3 regions of the Paenibacillus sp. ALE2 genome follow, and region 3 is predicted to be linked to each of the others. Evidence: riboswitches for the same ligand, from Rfam matches in the RefSeq annotation. Region 3 holds a riboswitch; each other region holds the start of a gene.
The links. A riboswitch is a leader RNA that binds a small molecule or an ion and turns the genes downstream of it on or off. The one in region 3 is predicted to bind glycine.

Region 1 (4,794 bases), 180 kb from region 3:
TGGCTCACATCCGTACCTTCAGGCAGCCTAAGGGCAAACTCGTTAAAGGTCGGTGCGTGAAATGAGGCAGTTACGCCTTTCAAGCTCAGCAATTGTTCTAACGCATAGCGGCTTTTATGCAAATTCAGCTCGGCTACTTCCTGGATGCCCTGTCTCCCCATGACGGACAAGTACACAGATGCAGATAATGCAAGCAACGCTTGATTGGAGCAAATGTTAGACGTGGCCTTTTCGCGGCGGATATGCTGTTCCCGCGCTTGCAAGGTCAGCACGAAGCCGCGTTTGCCGTTACGGTCTGTGGTTTGGCCTACGATACGCCCAGGGATACGACGCATATGTGCCTGAGAAACGGCAAAGTAACCGCAGGTCGGACCGCCGAGGGAGGACGAGATCCCAAGCGGCTGCGCGTCTCCTACAACAATATCCGCGCCCTGCTTGCCGGGCGCCTCCAGCAAGCCAAGTGCCAATGGGTTGGCACTGACGACCATTAGCCCCTTGTGTGCATGGATCAGGTCAGCCATCGGCTTCAGATTTTCCACGGCTCCAAAAAAGTTGGGGCTTTGGATCAAGACAGCCGCCGTCTGTTCCGATACGGCCGCGGCAAGCGCATCGACATCCGTTACGCCGTCCGAACAGCCGATCTCCACGATGTCCAAGTCCAATCCGCGCGCATAGGCTGCCAATACCTGGCGTGCCTCTGGATGGACAGACCTTGATACAATAAGCTGTTTACGGCGCGTGGCTGCGGCGGCCAGTGAGCCCGCTTCCGCCAGAGCTGTCGCTCCATCGTACATACTGGCATTAGCTACTGCCATGCCTGTCAATTCGCAAATATACGACTGAAATTCAAAAATGGCTTGCAGCTCGCCCTGGCTTACTTCCGGCTGATAGGGGGTGTAGGCTGTGTAAAATTCGGAACGTGAGGTGATGTGCTGAATGACGGACGGAATATGATGATCATAAATACCTGCACCAAGAAAGCTGGCATGTGTATCTGTATTGGCATTGTGCCCGGCCAGCTCGGCCATGTGGCGAGTTAGGGCTCTTTCGTCGAGCCGAGAGGAAAGAGGGAGTTCCCCTTGGTATCGAATTGCCTCTGGAATGTCACTGAATAAATCATCAATGGATGATACGCCCACCACACGCAGCATTTCGGTTTGATCTTGTTCGGTCATGGGGAGATAGCGATGCTGCTTCATAAGTTCTGGCTCCTTTCGAAAAGCAAAATTTAGATAGTAAATTAGCTAATACATAATCGTAGTTGGAAAATCCAGAATTTCGTATCTGACATGATCGCTTTTTTAGAGTGAAGAGGATTAAGATCAGCGTGACCGTTTATAAAAGGGGGCTGGGACCACTTCCGCACGCAGGCGTTTACCTCGAATTTTGACCTCTAACGGTGTAGATAGGGTGCTAAAACGACTGTCCACCAGGGCTAGCCCCAAATTACGCTTCAAGGTGGGCGATTGAGTCCCCGTTGTGACCTCACCAATGTGTTGGCCTTCCGCGAAGACTGGATAATGAGCGCGCGGGATACCGCGGTCAATCATTTCCAGCCCGATCAACTTGCGAGGAATTCCTTGTTCTTTCTGGTGTTGCAGTGCTTCTCTGCCGATAAAATCTCCTTTATTCAGCTTGACGAAGAAACCTAAACCAGCCTCAAGCGGTGAAATGGTGGCAGATAACTCTTGTCCGTACAGCGGCAGCCGTGCCTCAAACCGCAGTGTATCGCGAGCACCAAGCCCAGCGGGAATTAGCCCATACGATTCACCGCAACGAAGCAAACCATTCCACACGGCGGGTGCTTCCTCAGCAGGTATATAAAATTCAAAACCGTCTTCCCCGGTATATCCGGTTCGGGAGACGAGTGCTTTTGCTCCGAACAATTGCACGTTCTCATGGAATCGGAAAGATGCCAGATTCGTAATATCTGCATCTGTCACGGCTGCGGCAATATGTGCTGCTTCCGGACCTTGTAATGCCAGCAATGCGATCGCATCAGACACATTCTCCAGATGAACCGATGCAGGTACGTGGCGCATGAGCCAATCCCAATCTTTGTCGATGTTGGAGGCATTCACAACGAGCATGTAGCGCTCTGGTCCTTTGCAGTATACAAGCAAGTCATCCACTACGCCTCCATCGGGGTAACACAGGAGTGAATATTGTGCCTGGCCCGGTTCCAACTGGCTGACATCATTCGTGGTTACCCGTTGCAAAAAAGCCTCGGCTTCTTTGCCCTCAACCAAAAACTCGCCCATGTGCGAGACATCGAATAAACCCGCGCGTTGCCGGACGGCCTCATGCTCTTTTTGGATGCCGCTAAACTGAACGGGAAGCTCCCACCCGCCAAAGTCAATACAACGAACCCCGGGCTGCGTCCCGTAGGACGAAAATAATGGTGTTCTTCGCAAATTAGACATTTTTTCACTCCTATCCAGTGTAATCGGCTAAACAAAAAAGACAGGCTGAAAGAAACGTATAGACGGCAGTCCATACTCTTCTTTTAGCTCTGTCCTTGATACCAGAAAGTTACCCCGGTGTAAACCAGGTTTCCTCTTGGGTGATCCGCTCTAATCGCGAATGCTCTCCAGAGATGCGTCCGGCAGAGGTCCTTTTGCCTGAGAGATTCACCTGCAATGCAAGTTTACTCCTTCGGCGCTACCTTTTGGATCAACGGTAGGTTACCCGGTTTTGCAGGTAACAAGTTGATCCGAGTTCGCGTGCACAACTGTCTCAGAAACGATAACAGCTATGCGAATCTTTTGGGTAGTCTCTCCCTCCGCGTTCATCCGCGTTTGCAGTTGTCGGGGTATTTCCAAAAGCATTTGCTATAACCCATTAATACGCAAATTCATTCAAAATGTCAATAAAAATGTCATATAAAACAATCCAAAAAACATTTAATGTATAAATAAGGATATGTAAGCGTTTGTTACAAGTTATCATTTTTTAATATTCTATGCTATATGAGATAACATGAAGTATTTTTGTTAGTATTATTGACATGAGTGTTCATGTTGTCATAATCTTAACCTGTCTAATACAGGTGATTAAAAGCATTTTATTCATGTGGAAGTGAGGCGAAAGCAGGATGAGTGAAGTGAAACGGGAACTTTGGTATACAGACGAACATGAGTGGGTTCAGCGCACAGCAGACGGGACGTTGCGGATCGGCATTACAGACTTTGCACAGCATCAACTGGGTGATATTGTTTTTGTGGAATTACCTGGGGCGGGAGCAACGATTGAACAGGGGGCAGAGATTGGTACAATTGAATCGGTGAAGACCGTATCCGACCTTTTTGCTCCGGTGGCGGGAACCGTATTGAAAGTAAATGAAGCTCTGGAAAGCACACCTGAGCTGGTGAATGAATCTCCCTATGAAAAGGGTTGGATGATCGAAGTAGAGATGGGCAATGATGTCGAGGAAGCTCTGAGCAAGCTGCTGTCTGCGGATCAGTACGAGCAGTTGATTTCGGATGAACAATAATGAGCAATATAAGATGGAATATTAGCGCTTTATTCTAAATTTTTATATGGATATTGAATTGAATAAAAGCATCGTTAGTCCGCTCGTTTTGTGTATAAAATAGTCGCTATGATCTGACATGGCGGCTATTTTTTTGTTGTCTTTTAGAAGACGTAATTACGTCAATTCATTAGATTTAGAGGTGAGCTCCTCTATATAAGGTGCAGATTTACAGCACTGTTTTTTCGACTAATTTCTATTGTTATCGGTCATATTAAGAAGAATTATGCAGGTATAATACGTTGTCCGTTATTTTAAATTTAAATGTTGTCATCAACGTTCATGACGAAAGTACGTTTTCATTTCGTTGATGAAGATAGCGCTGTCATTTAGTATGAATTTTAAGAAAAGGTAGTGATGCTATTTACTCACAAGGAGGATATGAATATGAGCACAGTGGACACAAAGTCCAGTTCAAACGGTGGCGCTCGTGTCGCCGTACAGCGTTTTGGCCGTTTTCTCAGCGGTATGGTAATGCCCAATATGGGAGCCTTTATCGCATGGGGATTAATCACGGCCCTTTTTATTCCGACCGGGTGGTTCCCGAACGAGGGTTTTGCACAACTGGTTGATCCGATGAAAAATTATTTGCTGCCGCTGCTGATCGGTTACACAGGAGGCACGATGATTCACGGACAGCGCGGAGGTGTGATCGGTGCCATTATGACGATGGGTGTCATTGTGGGGGCCGATATCCCGATGTTCCTGGGTGCGATGGTAGCTGGTCCGCTGGCTGCATGGATATTGAAGAAGTTCGATAAGGCCATTGAAGGCAAAGTCAAATCAGGTTTTGAAATGCTGGTCAATAATTTCTCGGCTGGGATTATCGGTGCCATTCTAGCACTGCTCGCTCATGTGGGGATTGGCCCGGTCGTTCAAACCATCAGCCAAGTATTGTCGGCAGGGGTACAGTTTCTCGTAAATGCAGGGCTCTTGCCGCTTGTCAACCTCATTATTGAGCCCGGAAAAGTATTATTTCTAAACAACGCATTGAATCACGGAGTATTGAGTCCGATTGCGCTAGAGGAAGCTGCAAGAACAGGAAAATCCGTTTTGTTCATGCTTGAATCCAATCCTGGGCCGGGGCTCGGCATTTTGCTGGCCTATTGCCTGTTCGGTAAAGGATCTGCGAAGTCGTCTGCTCCTGGTGCAGTCATCATTCATTTTTTCGGCGGGATTCATGAAATTTATTTCCCTTACATTTTGATGAAGCCGATTCTGATTTTTGCTGCTATAGCAGGGGGCGTTGTGGGGACTTTCTG
Region 2 (4,794 bases), 1.8 Mb from region 3:
TTTGCGTTTATTATGAAGCCGCTCCATAGGAGCCCGGCTTGAACGTTCTTGGATCGTACCATTTGTAGCCTGCTGCTGGAGCAGACCAAGGCTCCGGTTGCGGTTCTGTGGAAGCCGCAGGCTCTTCAAACGGCAGCAGCTTCGTCGGTTGATCCAGCGTTAAACCTGCCACATCGGATAATTTCGTGTAGTCCTGCTTCCACGCAAGCCATTGAACCGTTTGCACTAGGAAGGTGGCATCGTCTACTTCCTTAAAACCATCATATGTCTTTTTCGACTGTCCGTTTTCCTCACGCGCATATTTCGGAGTAGCATCTTCTACAGGGGAAGAATCACCGATAAATGCTGCCTTGCCTTGACCCACCTTGGAGATCGCAGCATAAGGACCTTCCGCACGGCCTCCGCCGTTATAGACTCCTTGGTCTACTGCATTGCCCCATTTTTTTGTACCTGTCGGGATATAGGCAATTCCTTTGGCTTTGGTAGGATCAATAATAGCCAGCGTAGATCCCGCATGCATGGCAATCGAGCGTACACCCTTGGTAATGCCGAAGGATTGATCTGCGGCTACGATGTCCGGAGCATTTACATCGCCAAGCGCATTGTAACGGAAACGAACACCAAAGTTGGTCGCCAGCCAATCGGAGCTTGTTAATCCTTGCATCGCCGGCGATGCAGCTTCTTCTGCAGTCATGCCTTTGGCCGGATTAGTATAGGCTCCACGACGGTAGCCATTCATAACCTCGGAGGAATCCCAACGGTTTTTGTTACGATCGGCATTATAATGGTCGGAGATGAAGAACACACTTCCCCCGTTATTCACATATTGCAGCAGGGCAGCCTGCTCGGATGCCTTAAAGGCCACATTCGCTTCACCGATGATGAACACATCATATTGGCGCAGCTTATCATAGGTTATGGCCTGTTCTCCATAAGTAAAAGGAATAGGGCGGTTCAATTGATCCACAGTAAAGCCTACATTACGTAATCCATTGGCAAAGTCGGAGAAGGCGCCTTCAATGACCCAATCTGCTGCACCAGCCGTCTGTGCGTGCGTATTATCGAACAGCACCTTCTTGCCTTTTCCATCCGGCAGTGTAGTACCGGGTTGACCCGGGTTGCCAGGTTCAGGTTCGCCAGGTTCACCTGGTTCCCCCGGCTCGCTTCCACTCACCAGTTCCACAGCGCTTGGACTTTTTACTCCACCAAAATTATTGTAGGCACCAAGCGTACCTGTCACGCGAATTTTGCTGCCGACCAGTTCAGGATGACCTGTTAACCCAAATTGCCCTCTGTACGCAGATGTCAGCTGCACATCCAATAGATTAGACGTGCTACGTTCATTGGACTGGTCGGCAATCAGTACGTTAAAATCATTCGCAAACGGAGCAGAAAAATTAGCTGTTTTCGATCCGGTAGCATGTCCGACGATGTAGCCTTCCACCGTCACTGTACCTCCACTGCCTTGGCGCTGAAGTGCTTCGTCTACTGTCAATGCTCCCTCTGCCTTGACCTGACCGAATGGAACGAGGATCCCAATCAACAGCGATACGATCGCTGCTAGATGCAGCACCCCTTTCAAGCGTGAACCTGTGAACCGCAAGCCTTTTACCATACGTCAATATCCCTCCTATAATTCCATAAATGTACTTGTCCTCTATCAGATTAGCTGTCAATCTTCTAATTCCTTCCTGATTTCATCCATAATTATGTAAATTTTAATCTTTTTTATCGGAAACTCGCCTGTTTATGTAAAAATTGAAACCTGCGATTGACACCGAGCACGGCATACATTACGCTAAGAAAGATATGTAGAACGGTATACGCGAATGAAGATGACGGGAGAGTCTGTCCAGGGGCTTACACGCTGGCGGCACCGAAGGAGCAAGACGTCAGCACCCGGCTGGCGGATAATCTCTCAGGTCCATGTATCGTCATCTGACGCAACTCTGGAGAGAGCGCAAGCCACCCAAGGGGTAAGGCGGTAAGTACACCGCACGAAACTCTCAGGTAACGAGGACAGAGATAAGGGAAACTTCCTTATCCTGTCCTTTTTTGCGCTCACATTGTACGTCAGCATTAGGAACCGTCATAGCTGCGCACAAACGCGGAAATACCATATACTATGGTACTAGAACATACAGGGGGCCACACCATGCGTTTCAAAGATGTATTTTCCATTATCGGTCCGGCCATGACCGGACCTTCCAGTTCACACACTGCAGGCGCGGTGCGGCTTGCACGCGTTGCCCGTCACTGGCTCGGGACGCAGCCGGACCGTGCCCGCATGACACTGTACGGGTCCTTCGCCGACACCTACAAAGGACACGGTACAGACCTGGCACTCATCGCAGGCCTGCTCAATTACGATACAGACGACCACCGAATTCCAGATGCCGAGCAATGGGCGGAGCAGGCTGGAATGGCCGTGGAGTTTGCCGTCAGCGGACTACCCGCGCCCCATCCAAATACCGTCCGTTTTGAACTGTGGAAGGGTGAGGATCAGCGCACACTGCTGGGTTCCTCCATCGGCGGCGGCAGCATCCATGTCCAGCAGCTCAACGAATTCCGAGTCAACCTGACCGGGGAGCTGGCTACGTTGGTGCTTCTTCACTCGGATAAGCCCGGCACATTAGGTGCGGTGACTTCAGCACTCGGCGCTGCCGACATTAACATTGCCTATATGCATGTGGATCGCAAAGGCCGAGATGGAGAAGCACTTACCGCCATCGAAACGGACAGTCCTCCTACGGCTGAACTGATCGCAAAACTACGATCCTTACCACATATGTACGAAATTAAAATGATTAATTTGAAAAAAGGAGCTGAATCTGATGCGATTTAGCCATCTGCATGAAATCAGCGCCATATGCGCGGAGGAATCCACCACGATTGGCCGCCTGATGATTCAAGAGCAGGTACAAGAGACGAATACAACGGAAGAAGAAATCTTCCGCCAAATGTCTGATTATTATGAAGTCATGAAGGAGGCCGTTCATCGTGGTCAGACACAAGACACCGTATCCCGCAGTGGATTAACGGGCGGTGACGGCAAGCGTCTGGCCGAGTATCTGCGGGCAGGGGAAACCTGCTCCGGCGACGCCTCCGCACTCGCCATGGCTTATGCGCTCTCCGTGTCGGAGGTTAATGCGTCCATGGGGCGTATTGTGGCTACGCCCACTGCTGGCTCTTGTGGAGTCATCCCCGGTGTGTTCATTAGTGCGCAGGAGCGGTTCGGCTGGGATGATGAGCATATGGTACACGGCTTGTTCGCAGCCGGAGCCATTGGCTACGTCATCGCCAACAATTCCTTCATTTCCGGCGCGGAGGGAGGCTGTCAGGCTGAGATTGGCTCAGCCATCGGGATGGCCGCTGGCGCGATGGTGGAGCTACGCGGTGGCACACCTGAGCAGGCCGTTCACGCCGTAGGCCTAGCGCTCAAGAACACGCTCGGTCTGATTTGCGACCCCGTCGCCGGCCTCGTCGAGATTCCATGCATCGTGCGCAACGGGCTGGGAGCCGTGACCGCACTTGCCGCAGCGGATATGGCTTTGGCGGGTGTGCGCAGCGCCATTCCGTCTGACGAAGTCATTGACGTGATGCTTGAAGTCGGCAGCGCAATGCCGTCGAAGCACCGCGAGACCGCCAAAGGCGGCTTGGCCCAGACACCCACTGGCAAGCGTTTGACCGAATCACTGACACGCAACACATCAACCAAGAAGAATAAATCGTAGCTTCTAAGCTTTAAAAAATAAAAGAGCAAGCATATCGTCTCTAGACGTATGCTTGCTCTTTTTCTTTTCATTTTAACAGATTACTGAACGGTTACCTGTACCTTCGTCATTTTACCTGCATATTTCACTGTAATTACAGCTTTGCCCTTGCCCTGTGCCTTAATGTTGCCGTCTTTGACGGTCGCAACAATAATTCTGGACGAGGACCAGACAGCAGGTTTGGAAACATCCTTCTCCGACTCATCCTTATACGTGGCTGTAGCCGTAACCTTGGCCAGCTGCCCTGCCTTCAAAGTCAAGGCGACTTCGTCCGTTTGCAGGTATTTAAGCGTATCAACATCAACAGGTACGCTGATCACCTTACCGCCAAACTTCGCCTGAATGTTAGCCTTACCGTAGCTGACCGCGGTAACCTGACCCTTTTTGACGGTGGCTACCTTATAGTTGGACGTTTTCCATTCAGCTTGGGTTGTAACATCCTTTTCTTTGCCATCACTGGATTTAACTACAATCGCAATCGTTTTTTGATCCCCGGATTTTAGTGATAACGCAATGGCATCCGCTTCAATCTTTTGCGCTACGTCCACTTCTACCGTAAACGTAATGGTTTGCTTGCCATATGAAGCAGTGACCGTTGCCTTACCGCTTGCATTCGCTTTAATCAAACCTTCGCTAACTTCAACTACTTTTACATTACTAGTAGTCCAAGTGGCGTCCTTGGTTACGTCTGTTTTTGTGCCACCACTCTTAACGCCTGTTACTTTCAGCTGCTTTGTTTCCTGAGCACCAAGCGCAATTACACGCGAGTCTGTTTCCAGACGGTCCACAAGGCCCACTTGTACGTTTATTGTCAGTTTTTTGCCGTTATAGGTCGCTGTAATAACCGCTTTACCGGCTGCTTTACCCGTAATCGTTCCTTTGGATACAGAAGCAATATCTTCCGCGCTTGAAGCCCACTCCGCATCCTGTGTCACGTCTTCCTTGCGTCCATCCGCATAAGTAGCCGTCAGAGTTGCAGTATAGTCCTCATTAATATCAATCGTTGCCGTTTTGGAAGACA
Region 3 (4,794 bases):
TGGATAGCCGCCCCTACATTGGCACCAGCAAGAATACCCTTGTTCTTATTAGGATACAAGGAATTCATATAAGTCCGGGTTTCTGCAACAACAATTCCCGACAAGCCGAGCAGTGCAATCAGGTTCGGAAAAGCCATCATGGCGTTAAAAATATCTGCCAGCAGCCAAATCGCATCCAGTTTAATGAACGCGCCCCCGCCAACCAGTACAATGAACAAATAACGATAAGGCTTGATCCACTTAACCCCAAGCAAGTATTCAACACAGCGTTCCCCGTAATAGTTCCAGCCGAGCATGGTGGTGAATGCGAACATAATCAGGATGATGGTGAGCAGCTCTGCTCCCAGCGGAAATGCACTGGAAAAGGCTTGCTGAGTCATCAAGCCTGCATCGGTAGGCCCGCTCCACACCCCGCTAACCAGTAACGTCAACCCGGTCATCACACAAATAACCATCGTATCAATAAATACGCCTGTCATGGAAATCAGCCCTTGTTCCGCAGGCCATTTGGTTTTGGCAGCTGCGGCTGCAATCGGTGCGCTCCCCAATCCAGCTTCGTTGGCAAAAATACCTCTGGCTACCCCACTGCGCATGGCCAGCATAATCGTAGCTCCTGCAAATCCGCCGGTTGCCGATGTAGTTGAAAATGCCGAATGAAGCACAAGCGCAATTGCGGCAGGAAGTTGGTCAGCAAATCGAATCAGTACAATGATACAAATTAATACATACAGGCCTGTTTTAAAAGGAACGACCTTCGTCGATACCTTGGCAATGCTTTTGAGTCCACCAATGGTCACAAGACCTGTAAGGACAGCAATTGTCAGCGCCGTTACAATCGGCGGAACGCCAAAACTGTTTTCAGTCGAAGATACAATCGCCTTGACCTGAGGGAATGTTCCAATTCCGAACAACGCTACCAGCATCCCTGAAAAAGCAAACAGCATCGCCAACGGTTTAAAACGGCGTCCCAGGCCTTTTTCAATATAATACATCGGGCCGCCGGAAAATTGTCCATTCCGATCCTTCACCCGGTATTTTACCGCAAGTACACCTTCCGCATATTTCGTCGCCATCCCAAAGAAGGCTGCAACGACCATCCAGAACAAGGCACCCGGCCCGCCCAGCTTAATGGCTGTCGCTACACCGACAATACTTCCTGTACCGACGGTAGCCGCCAATGCCGTACTCAAAGCTGCAAAACTACTTACATCCCCGCTACCTTCATTCGGGGCCTTACCGATGAGCTTGATCGCCAGGGGCAGGCGGAATACCTGCAACATTTTTAGACGTATGGTCAGCCATAACCCCGTTCCCATAACAAGGATGATGAGAGGCGCCCCCCATATCCAACTGCTAATCGTTTCTAACACATGTACCAAATTCATTTCAACCCGCTCCTCCAGCATAGTAGAAAACAAAAAAGAGTCAAATCTGTTGATTCGACTCCTGGAGAGGTTAAAGGCACGAAAAAATACAACCATCTTGTGCAGGATTTCACCTCTAAAAGCTTATAAAAAGCCTAGGGCTATCCCTGTCACAGGTTATTCGCGTCTCTGTCCTTTTGCCTGAGAGTTTAAGCAGATGTGATCTGCGGTGCACCTTCGGCGCCCAATTAAGGGTCTCTCCAGAGTTCTGTCCGTTTACGGTCCCTGCTCGTTGCTGTAAATCAGCCTAAGCACCTGAGAGTTTTGCCCCTTCGGTTGGAACTTTCATTCCATCTCCCGCAAACATCAACCAGACATATGAAATTTTTATTCATTATACAGAAAAATTTCAGCTTATTACAAGTGAAAAATTTGTGAAGCCCTCTGAAAGAATCAATAGAGTGTCTATACAAAAAGCGGGTACAGCAGATTGCATCCTGAGGATTTTCTCTGCTGTACCCGCCAAAACGATATGGAATTACAATTCTTCACCGTTGGTTGCTATCACATTTTTATACCAGTTAAATGAGTCCTTTTTGGAGCGTTGAAGCGTTCCGTTACCGTCATCATCCAGATCAACGTAAATAAATCCGTAGCGCTTGGACATTTCGGACGTAGACATGCTCACAAGGTCGATAGGTCCCCAGCTGGTGTAACCAATCAGATCAACACCGTCAGCAATCGCTTCCTTCATTTGGGCAATATGCTGACGCAAGTAATCAATGCGATACGTGTCATGCACAGAGCCGTCTTCTTCTACCTTATCATACGCACCCAGGCCATTTTCCACGATGAACAGTGGCTTTTGATAGCGATCATAAAACGTATTCAGTGTAACACGCAGGCCGATCGGATCGATCTGCCATCCCCAGTCGGAAGACTGCAGATACGGATTTTTCACACCGCCTATCAGGTTCCCTGCTGCCTTTTCGCCTTCTGGCCCTGCCGATACGGTCAAGGTCATATAGTAACTAAATGAGATAAAATCGACCGTGTTATTTTTCAAAATTTCGGCATCGCCGGGTTCTGTCTGGATCACAATATTATTTTCTTCAAAATAGCGGTTCATATAGTTGGGATATTCCCCACGAGCATGCACATCCGTAAAGAACAGGTTCATTTGATTTTCATGCTGTGCTTTCAGGATATCTTCTGGGTTACACGTATGTGGGTAGCTTTCAATGCGGGCCAGCATACAGCCGATCTGAGCGCCCGGAATGATCTCATGTCCCCGTTTGGTCGCCAATGCACTTGCTACAAATTGATGGTGCAATGCTTGATATATCGCTTGTTGCTTGTTTTCTACACGGTCAATAACCACACCGCCGCCTGTAAACGGGCTCATAGTCATGACATTAATTTCGTTAAAGGTCAGCCAGTATTTTACTTTATCCTTATAGCGTGTAAATACCGTTTCGGCATATTTTACGTAATGATCCACGACTTCGCGTCCCAACCAGCCATTATACTTCTGTGTCAGACCTAGCGGTGTTTCATAATGCGACAGTGTTACCAAAGGCTCAATACCATACTTGCGCAGCTCATCGAATACATTGTCGTAGAATTGCAATCCCGCTTCATTCGGCTCGGCATCATATCCATTCGGGAAAATCCGCGACCAGTGGATGGACATCCGGAATACTTTAAAGCCCATTTCTGCAAACAAGGCAATATCTTCTTTGTAGTGGTGGTAAAAGTCCACACCTTCACGCTTTGGAAAACGGGCGTTTACCTTCCCTGCCAAGATGTCCTCCAGTCGTTCGGACAAAATTTCTATAGCATGATCGTTCTTACGTTCTGATTTAGGTACATAGGCTATCATGTCTGCGCTGGATAGACCTTTTCCATCTACGTCAAAAGCACCTTCCAATTGGTTGGCTGCAGTTGCCCCGCCCCAGAGGAAGTTTTTCGGGAATCCTTTTAGCGTCTTCGTCATGGTATGAAAACCTCTTTCCTTAATTTAATGTTTTCACTTTAGTCAGTAACCCGTCAGGTGCTGCAATGCGAATCCATAACTAACGGTAACCGTTCTCCTTTGAAATGCATCGACAGATGCTTTAAAATAGACGTAATGCCCTCATAAAGCATCCTAATTGTTGTAACGCGTTTCATGTCAAGTATTTTTTTCTCAGGTGAGGAGAAGCATCATGTCGAATCTTGATCAAATTGCAAAACTGGCGGGCTTTTCCAAAGCTACGGTATCCAGAGTGTTAAATCAGTCCCCCCATGTAAGCCAAGAAACCAGAGCTAAAATTTTAAAAATAATGCAGGAATTGGATTATGTTCCTAATCGGAATGCGATCTCTCTATCCAAGGGTCAGACGCTTCAGATTGGTATCATCACTTCAACTATCAATGAAATTGTGCTGGCATTTCTGGACAGCTTTGTGGAAATCGCAGGCCAATATGAATTCCAAACCATTATTTATACTTCGGGAGAAGACAAAAAGAAAGAGCTTCAAGCTTTCGAGGATTTAAAAAGAAAAAGAGTCGATGCGCTGGTCATCATTTCCTGCGTGAATGACACTGATTTTTTGAGTACCTATTGCAAATATGGACCGATCGTGGCATGGCAACGAATGGAGCATACTGATATTCGCTCCGTCGCTATGGACCAGTATGAAGGATACATGTTAGCATTAAAACATTTGATACAAAAAGGCTATACACGTATAGCCAATGCTTTTGGTCGTCCAAGCAGCATCAATACTCACAGCAGACAACGAGCCTATGAGCAGATCATGAGTGAACACAATCTGCCGATGCTGCCACACTGGAACTATTCTTCTATTTATAACATTCGTGATGGCGAACAGGTCGTGCGCAATTTGTTACAGCATCGGGAGGAATTTCCGGAGGCTATCTTGTGTGCTAACGATTATGTAGCAGTGGGCATTCTCTGCGAAGCGCGCAGACAATTGCTGAGGGTACCGGAAGATCTGGCGATTGTTGGGTTTGATAACACGGAGCTGGCGCACACCATGGGGATTACAACGGTTCAAAATCCCATTATGGCTCAGGCGGAAAATGCCTTTTTCATGCTTTCCCCTCAGCTGATTGGACGCCAAATGGAGCTTCATTCGCTAGAATACAGCCTCATAGAGCGTACGACTACTTAAGGGCACAATTGACTTGCAAATTAGGCAAATGGGCCTTGATATGAAATATTTTTTGTCGAAAGAGAATAAAATATGTTGAAATCGCTTTTTTTTGTGCTACAATAGCACTATATCGAAGGATTGTGACCGGTGATGCGGGCAATGCCTGAGTTCAATTGAGTGCTATTGCTAACAATAGTGTTGAATTGTGCTTGGGCATTTTTTATTGGTAAAGGATGGGAGGGGGAACTTCAATGATTATTGAGAAGGTG

Region 1: another riboswitch for glycine. It lies ahead of gcvT (glycine cleavage system aminomethyltransferase GcvT); the one in region 3 lies ahead of ACXHJ1_RS12860 (alanine/glycine:cation symporter family protein).
Region 2: another riboswitch for glycine. It lies ahead of sdaAB (L-serine ammonia-lyase, iron-sulfur-dependent subunit beta); the one in region 3 lies ahead of ACXHJ1_RS12860 (alanine/glycine:cation symporter family protein).

The regions. Positions count from the first base shown of each region.
Region 1 covers NZ_CM134213.1:3,110,114-3,114,907, forward strand. Annotated here, with positions in the region: gene gcvPA (aminomethyl-transferring glycine dehydrogenase subunit GcvPA) at 1-1,199, opposite strand, end outside; gene gcvT (glycine cleavage system aminomethyltransferase GcvT) at 1,323-2,423, opposite strand; glycine riboswitch at 2,613-2,686, opposite strand; gene gcvH (glycine cleavage system protein GcvH) at 3,095-3,493, shown strand; gene ACXHJ1_RS13645 (PTS mannitol transporter subunit IICB) at 3,920-4,794, shown strand, end outside.
Region 2 covers NZ_CM134213.1:1,102,260-1,107,053, forward strand. Annotated here, with positions in the region: gene ACXHJ1_RS04655 (DUF6359 domain-containing protein) at 11-1,615, opposite strand; glycine riboswitch at 1,830-1,944, shown strand; gene sdaAB (L-serine ammonia-lyase, iron-sulfur-dependent subunit beta) at 2,156-2,845, shown strand; gene sdaAA (L-serine ammonia-lyase, iron-sulfur-dependent, subunit alpha) at 2,835-3,734, shown strand; gene ACXHJ1_RS04670 (Ig-like domain-containing protein) at 3,815-4,794, opposite strand, start outside.
Region 3 covers NZ_CM134213.1:2,934,341-2,939,134, reverse strand. Annotated here, with positions in the region: gene ACXHJ1_RS12860 (alanine/glycine:cation symporter family protein) at 1-1,385, opposite strand, end outside; glycine riboswitch at 1,544-1,638, opposite strand; glycine riboswitch at 1,650-1,734, opposite strand; gene ACXHJ1_RS12855 (glycoside hydrolase family 1 protein) at 1,903-3,360, opposite strand; gene ACXHJ1_RS12850 (LacI family DNA-binding transcriptional regulator) at 3,572-4,543, shown strand; gene licT (BglG family transcription antiterminator LicT) at 4,777-4,794, shown strand, end outside.